2 regions of the Rhizobium sp. AN6A genome follow, and region 1 is predicted to be linked to the other one. Evidence: riboswitches for the same ligand, from Rfam matches in the RefSeq annotation. Region 1 holds a riboswitch; the other holds the start of a gene.
The links. Region 1 has a riboswitch for S-adenosylmethionine ahead of CRO62_RS19990 (O-succinylhomoserine sulfhydrylase). Riboswitches for the same ligand answer to the same signal wherever they lie in the genome.
Positions count from the first base shown of each region.

Region 2: another riboswitch for S-adenosylmethionine. It lies ahead of metA (homoserine O-acetyltransferase MetA); the one in region 1 lies ahead of CRO62_RS19990 (O-succinylhomoserine sulfhydrylase).

Region 1 is NZ_OCNC01000004.1:1,525,467-1,528,872, forward strand. Features, by position in the region: gene CRO62_RS19980 (Hsp33 family molecular chaperone) at 1-184, shown strand, start outside; gene apaG (Co2+/Mg2+ efflux protein ApaG) at 222-614, opposite strand; gene CRO62_RS19990 (O-succinylhomoserine sulfhydrylase) at 850-2,034, opposite strand; SAM riboswitch at 2,077-2,155, opposite strand; gene CRO62_RS19995 (2'-deoxycytidine 5'-triphosphate deaminase) at 2,229-3,326, shown strand; tRNA gene CRO62_RS20000 (tRNA-Gly) at 3,383-3,406, shown strand, end outside.
Region 2 is NZ_OCNC01000004.1:917,235-920,640, reverse strand. Features, by position in the region: gene CRO62_RS17075 (aldose epimerase family protein) at 1-924, opposite strand, end outside; gene metA (homoserine O-acetyltransferase MetA) at 999-1,925, opposite strand; SAM riboswitch at 2,008-2,084, opposite strand; gene CRO62_RS17065 (thiamine diphosphokinase) at 2,175-2,828, shown strand; gene CRO62_RS17060 (ABC-F family ATP-binding cassette domain-containing protein) at 2,833-3,406, shown strand, end outside.

The sequences.
Region 1 (3,406 bases):
CATCTACGATCCGCAGGTCATTTTCGACCGTTGCAGCTGTTCACGGGACAAGATCAAGGGTGTGCTGTCCGGTTTCACTGCCGAAGAGATCAAGGCGAGTGAGGAAGACGGTGCGATTGCCGTGACATGCGAGTTCTGCTCCACGACCTATCGTTACGATGTCGGCGAGTTTGAAAACGTCTGACGAGGAGAGCCGCGCTTGTGAATGGCGCGGCTTTTTGTCAGTTCAGCACCCGCAACAGGCCGGGTGAATCCAGTGAAAAGGCGGGGATGGTGACGTTGAACACCTCGCCTTTGTCCGTTTCCATTTCATAATGGCCGAACATAAGGCCTGACGGCGTATCCAGCGGGCAGCCGGATGAATATTCGTAACTGTCACCGGGGTTCAGGTGCGGTTTTTCGCCGACGACACCCGGCCCGTAGACCTCATCCACCTGTCCGTTCTGGTCGGTGATGTGCCAATAGCGGTTGACGAGTGTTATCGGAACATCGGAATTGTTCGAGATCACGACTTTATAGCCCCAGACGTAACGGTCGTCATCCGGGTCGGACTGCTCCTCGAGATAATACGGATCGACCGTTACCTCGATATCCCTTGTCAGAGCACGATACATACGCGCCACACCTCGATATTTTCCCTGCTGCCATCATCCTACACTACAGGTTCTGGCTATCGTCAAGAAAATGAATGACTTGACGACCACGTGCATCTTCTGTTGCGCCGTTTTTTCACCGTTAGGGATAACGATAAAGGTAAATATTGGTTGCCCGACGCGGGCTTTCGCTCAAGCGGGATGCGTGCCATGGCCCGACGGGAAGTCGGGCCATGGCGATATGTCGATTGAATTCTTAAGCTGAAACGGCCGCCAGACCCTTAGCCAGATCCTCCAGCAGATCGTCCGTATCTTCGATACCGCAGGAAAGACGCAGGGTCCCGCCGGAAATACCGAGTTCGGCGCGCGCCTCGTCGGTCAGGTTCTTATGCGTCGTGGTGCCGGGGTGCGTGATGAGGCTCTTGGCATCGCCGAGATTGTTGGAAATCTTCACGATATCAAGCGCGTTCTGCAGTGCGAATGCCGCTTCCTTGCCGCCCTTCAGTTCGAAAGCCACGAGCGTCGAGCCGCCCGACATCTGCCGCGCGATGATGTCTGCCTGCGGATGGTCGGCGCGACCGGGATAGATCACTTTGGCAACCTTGCCGCTGTCGGCGAGGAAATCGGCGATCTTCGAGGCATTGGCCGTCTGCTGCTTGACACGCAGCGGCAGGGTTTCGATGCCCTTCAGCAGCGTCCAGGCATTAAACGGCGACATGGCTGGGCCGGTGTGGCGGAAATAGTCCTGCAGCTCTTCCTCGATCCACTTTTTGTCGGAAAGGATCACGCCGCCCAGGCAACGGCCCTGACCGTCAATATGCTTCGTCGCCGAATAAACGACGATATGGGCGCCGAGTTCGAGCGGCTTCTGGAAAAGCGGTGTTGCGAAAACATTGTCGACAACCACTTTCGCGCCGATCTGGTTGGCGAGCTTCGCCACGCCGGCAATATCCACCACTTCGAGCGTTGGGTTGGTCGGGCTTTCGAGGAAAAACAGCTTGGTGTTCGGCTGGATCGCCTTTTCCCAATTGTTGAGATCGCGTCCGTCGATCAGCGTGCACTCGATACCGTATTTGGGTGCAAGCGTTTCCACCACCCAGCGGCAGGAGCCAAAAAGCGCGCGGGCAGCAACGATATGGTCGCCTGCACGCAGCTGGCACATGATGGCGGCTGTCACGGCGGCCATGCCGGAGGCAAGCGCGCGTGCGTCTTCCGCACCTTCCAGCAGGCACATGCGCTTTTCGAACATGTCATTGGTCGGGCTTGCATAGCGGGCATAGATGAAGCCATCCGTTTCGCCCTTGAAGCGCGCTTCGGCGGCTTCGGAGTTTTCGTAAACGAAACCCTGGGTCAGATAGATCGCTTCCGACGTTTCACCATAGGGTGAGCGTAGCGTACCGCCGTGAACGAGCTGGGTTGCCGGGCGCCATTTATTGCTCATGTGATCACCTCAAAACAAAAAAACCGGTCGCAAAAGCAGACCGGTTCCTAGCACCCGGTCTTTTTAGCCACTTGTTTAACGTGGCTGCAAGCCGACCGGCCAAATCACCACGGGATAAGCTTGCCATACTGCCGTTACCGGCTTGCGTCAATGCTTTCCTTTTGGTTTTGTCGCCGTAAAAAGGAATGATGATCATGACCAGAACCACGGGCATTTTGGCGGATGGCGCGATCAGGGCGCTGTTTGCGGGCGGCAAGCTGAAAAGCGAGGCTGATCTCGATGTCGATCAGGTGCAACCCGCCAGCCTCGATCTGCGACTGGGCTCCAAAGCCTATCGCGTGCGCGCCAGTTTCATGCCCGGCCCCGGAACCCGAGTCATCGACAAGCTCAACCGCTTCAGCCTGCACGAGGTCGATCTGAGCGAGGGGGCGGTGCTGGAAACCGGTTGCGTCTATATCGTTCCCTTGATGGAGAGCCTGGAGCTGCCGGCGGATATGTCGGCTTCGGCCAATCCGAAAAGCTCGACGGGGCGTCTTGATATCTTCACCCGCGTCATGACCGACAATGCGCAGGAATTCGACAAGATACCTGCGGGCTATGCCGGCCCGCTCTATCTGGAAATCAGCCCGCGCACCTTCCCCGTCGTCGTGCGTCGCGGCTCGCGCCTCTCGCAAATCCGTTTCCGCATCGGCCACTCGTTGCTCAATGAAGCCGAGCTTCTGAAATTGCACGAGACGGAGATGCTGGTCGCCAGCGAAACCCCTAATGTGACCGGCGGCGGCATCGCGCTTTCCATCGACCTCAAGGGTTTCGGTGAAACAGGGCTGATCGGCTATCGCGGCAAGCATCACACGGCGGTGGTAGATGTCGACAAAAAGGCTCAGCACGATGTTCTCGATTTCTGGGAACCTCTATACGCCCGCGGCCGTGCCGAACTGATCCTCGATCCGGATGAGTTCTATATTCTCGTTTCGCGTGAAGCCGTGCATGTACCGCCACTTTATGCGGCCGAAATGACGCCCTTCGATCCCTTGGTGGGCGAGTTCCGCGTGCATTATGCGGGCTTCTTCGATCCAGGCTTCGGCCATGCGCAGGCGGGCGGCACGGGCAGCCGCGCCGTTCTCGAAGTGCGCAGCCACGAGGTGCCCTTCATCCTCGAACACGGCCAGATCGTCGGCCGGCTGGTTTACGAGCACATGTTGCAAAAACCTGATGGCCTCTACGGCAGCGGCCTTGGCTCCAACTATCAGGCACAGGGCCTGAAGCTTTCCAAGCATTTCCGCGCGGAGTAATGATCCTGTAGGGTGCTTGACACCCGATAAGAACTGTCCGATGTCTTGTGCGCGGCGCGGGTGTAGCTCAATGGTAGAGC
Region 2 (3,406 bases), 610 kb from region 1:
CCATATCTGCGTTTCCAGACAAAAACCGGCAAAGGGGCCATAATGGCGGCCATCGAGGCCTGGAACGGGAACATTCAGCTTGAAGGCTGAATAGAATTGCACGCCGGGTTCGGTGGTGTGAACCTCAAGGGCAATGTCGGAGGCGGGCGAATAGGCGCGGGCAACCTTGCGCTTGGCGCGACGCTCGGGCGAAAGGCAGAAATTATGGTCGTAGAGCACCTGCTCGCCATCCTCCGTTCGCCGCATCGGCGTCGGGTGGCGCAGGTCGAAGACGGTGCCTTCTACGGAGCGGATTTCGCCCGTCGGTATCTGTTTGTCGTTGGTTGGCAGGTAAAAGTCAGCGGCGATGCTGATCTCATGTCCAAGTGCGGTATCAGCACCGTCGAGGTTGAAATAGGAGTGCTGGCAGATATTGGCGATGGTCGGTTGGTCGGTCACCGTTTCATAGACCACCGAAAGCACGCCGCCGTCGCGGATCGTATAGGTCGCGGTGACCGTGCAATTTCCGGGATAACCGGCGCGGCCGTCGGGATCGATGATCTGGAGAACCGCATGGCTTTCGCCGTGTTCCATCAGCATCCAGTTACGTTTGCCCATGCCGTCGCTGCCGCCATGCAGGTGGCTGACGCCTTTTTCGTTCAGTTCCAGCTGGTATTCGTGCCCGTCGATCGAGAATTTTCCGTCACCGATACGGTTGGCGTTGCGGCCGGGTGTGGCGCCGAAATAGGATGAATATTTGTAATCCTCGAATGTATCGAAGCCGAGAACGAGCGGCGGCTGGTGCCCATCGAGGCGCAGGTCCTGAATGACGGCGCCCCAGGTGATAACCTTGGCCGTCAGCCCGCCCTTCGAGATGGTGACGCGCTCAACCTTTTCGCCGGTTGCCGTGAAACCGAAATTCTCCCGTGCCGCCGCGTCGCTCATTGCGTCATTCTCCCGATATTTTTGAATTGCCGGCGGACGTTGCGTCATTTTCCGGCAATTCGCAATCCCGCAATTTACGCCGCTAGTTTACCGATCGCTTCGAGATCATAAGGCGTCGTCTGATATATCTCGTTGATCCAGTTGCCGAAAAACAGATGGGCATGGCTGCGCCAGCGGTTGAGCGGGGCAAGCTCCGGATCATTGTGCGGAAAATAATCATGCGGCAGCTTGATTGGAACGCCCGAGTTCACGTCGCGGAAATATTCATCCGAAAGCGAGGTTGAATCATATTCGACGTGGTTGAACATATAGAGCCGGTTGCCCTCTTTTTCATGCACCAGACATACGCCCATTTCCTCTGACTCCATCAGGATTTCGAGCTCCGGGTGTTTTTCGATGTCGGCGCGGCGCACTTCCGTCCAGCGTGAGACCGGAACCTGAAAGTCGTCGGAAAAACCGTTGAGATATATCGACGAGGGGCAGAGATTGCGGTGACGATAGACACCGAAAGCCTTTTCCTTCAGTTCGTATTTCGGCACACCATGGAAATGGTAGATGGCGGCCATCGCGCCCCAGCAGACGTTCAGCGTCGAATGGACGTTGGTTTGCGTCCAGTCGAAAATCTTTTGCATCTCGTTCCAGTAGGTCACGTCTTCATAATCAAGCATCTCGATGGGCGCGCCTGTGATGATGAAACCGTCGAACTTGCGGTGGCGCACCTCCTCCCATGTCTCATAGAAGGACAGGAGGTGCTCTTCCGGCGTATTTTTGGCACGATGGCCGCCGATGCGGATCAGCGAAAACTCCACCTGCAGCGGCGATGCGCCGACGAGGCGCGCCATCTGCACTTCCGTCTTGATCTTGTTCGGCATGAGATTGAGGAGCCCGATCTGGAGCGGGCGGATATCCTGCCGGATGGCCGCCGTTTCGGTCATGACCCGCACGCCCTCATGAACGAGGGTGTCGAAGGCGGGAAGCGTATCGGGAATCTTGATCGGCATGTCGAACTCTCTTTTCGGATGACGTAAAGAACGTTGCGAAAACAAAAAAACCGGCAGCGAAATCGCAGCCGGTCCCAGGAAATTAGCCTTTTCCTCGACCCTTTAGCGACTTCTTTAAAGTGGCTGCAAGCCGGTCGGCAAATCACCACTGAGGCGTTTCATAATCCCGAAGCCGACGAAAATCAATATCGGCTGATTTCATCGGGTTTCTGCCTTTCCATTTTTGCCTGAGGTGCGATAAGGCAGGGCATGGATAGAGAACGCTTCACCATTCTGCTTGGCGGCGATGTCACCGTTACCGACCGCCTCAAAGCGGCGGTTGAGGGTAGCCGTGTTATTGCGGCCGATGGCGGCATGCGCCATGCCGCACCGCTTGGGCTCACACCCGAGCTCTGGGTGGGGGATTTCGATTCCACCGACAAGGACCTGCTGGACGCCTGGCCCAATGTGATGCGACAGCCCTATCCCGCTGCAAAGGCTGTGACCGATGGCGAAATTGCGGTGTCGGAGGCCATTGCCCGCGGTGCGCGTTCTCTGGTACTTGCCGGTGCGCTTGGTGGAGCGAGAAGCGACCATGCACTTCAGCACCTTCTTTACGCGGTGGCGCTTACTGAGCGTGGTCTCAACGTTACGCTGACCTCCGGCGAAGAGGAGGCCCGCCCGCTGCTGGCGGGGTCGTTCGATCTTGATCTGCCACCCGGTACGCTGTTTTCCGTTGCCGGGTTTACCGACCTTGTGGGGCTCGATATCGGCAATGTGCGTTATCCGCTCAAGGATTTCCCGCTTGCTTTCGGCTCTTCCCGCACTATTTCCAATGTCGCGAATGGCGGCCCTGTGCATTTCTCGCTGAAAAGCGGAAAAGCCATCGTGCTCGCCCGCCCTTATGATCTGACCGGAGCCTGACGCCTTGGCACCACCAATTTTGAAACTCGATGACATCAAGCTGACCTTCGGCGTGACCCCGCTGCTCGACGGCGCCAATCTTCAGGTGGAGCCGGGCGACCGCATCTGCCTTGTCGGACGCAATGGTTCGGGCAAGTCGACCCTGATGAAGATCGCCGCCGGTCTGGTCGAGGCGCAGTCGGGCGAGGTTTTCCGTCACCCCTCCGCCACCATCCGTTATCTGGAACAGGCGCCGGATTTTGCCGGTTACGACACCGTGCAGGCCTATGCCGAGGCGGGGCTGGGACCTGGCGACGATCCCTATCGCGTTACCTATATTCTCGAGCATCTGGGCCTGACGGGACAGGAACATCCGGATAGCCTGTCCGGCGGCGAAGCGCGGCGTGCGGCCCTTGCCCGCGTCATGGCGCCTGAACCCGATATTCTGATGCTGGACGAGCCGACCAACCATCTGGACCTGCCCACCATCGAATGGCTTGAAGGCGAGTTGCAGCAGGCGCGTAGCGCGCTGGTGCTGATTTCGCACGACAGGCGTTTTCTGGAAAAGGTTTCGACCTCGACCGTGTGGCTGGATCGCG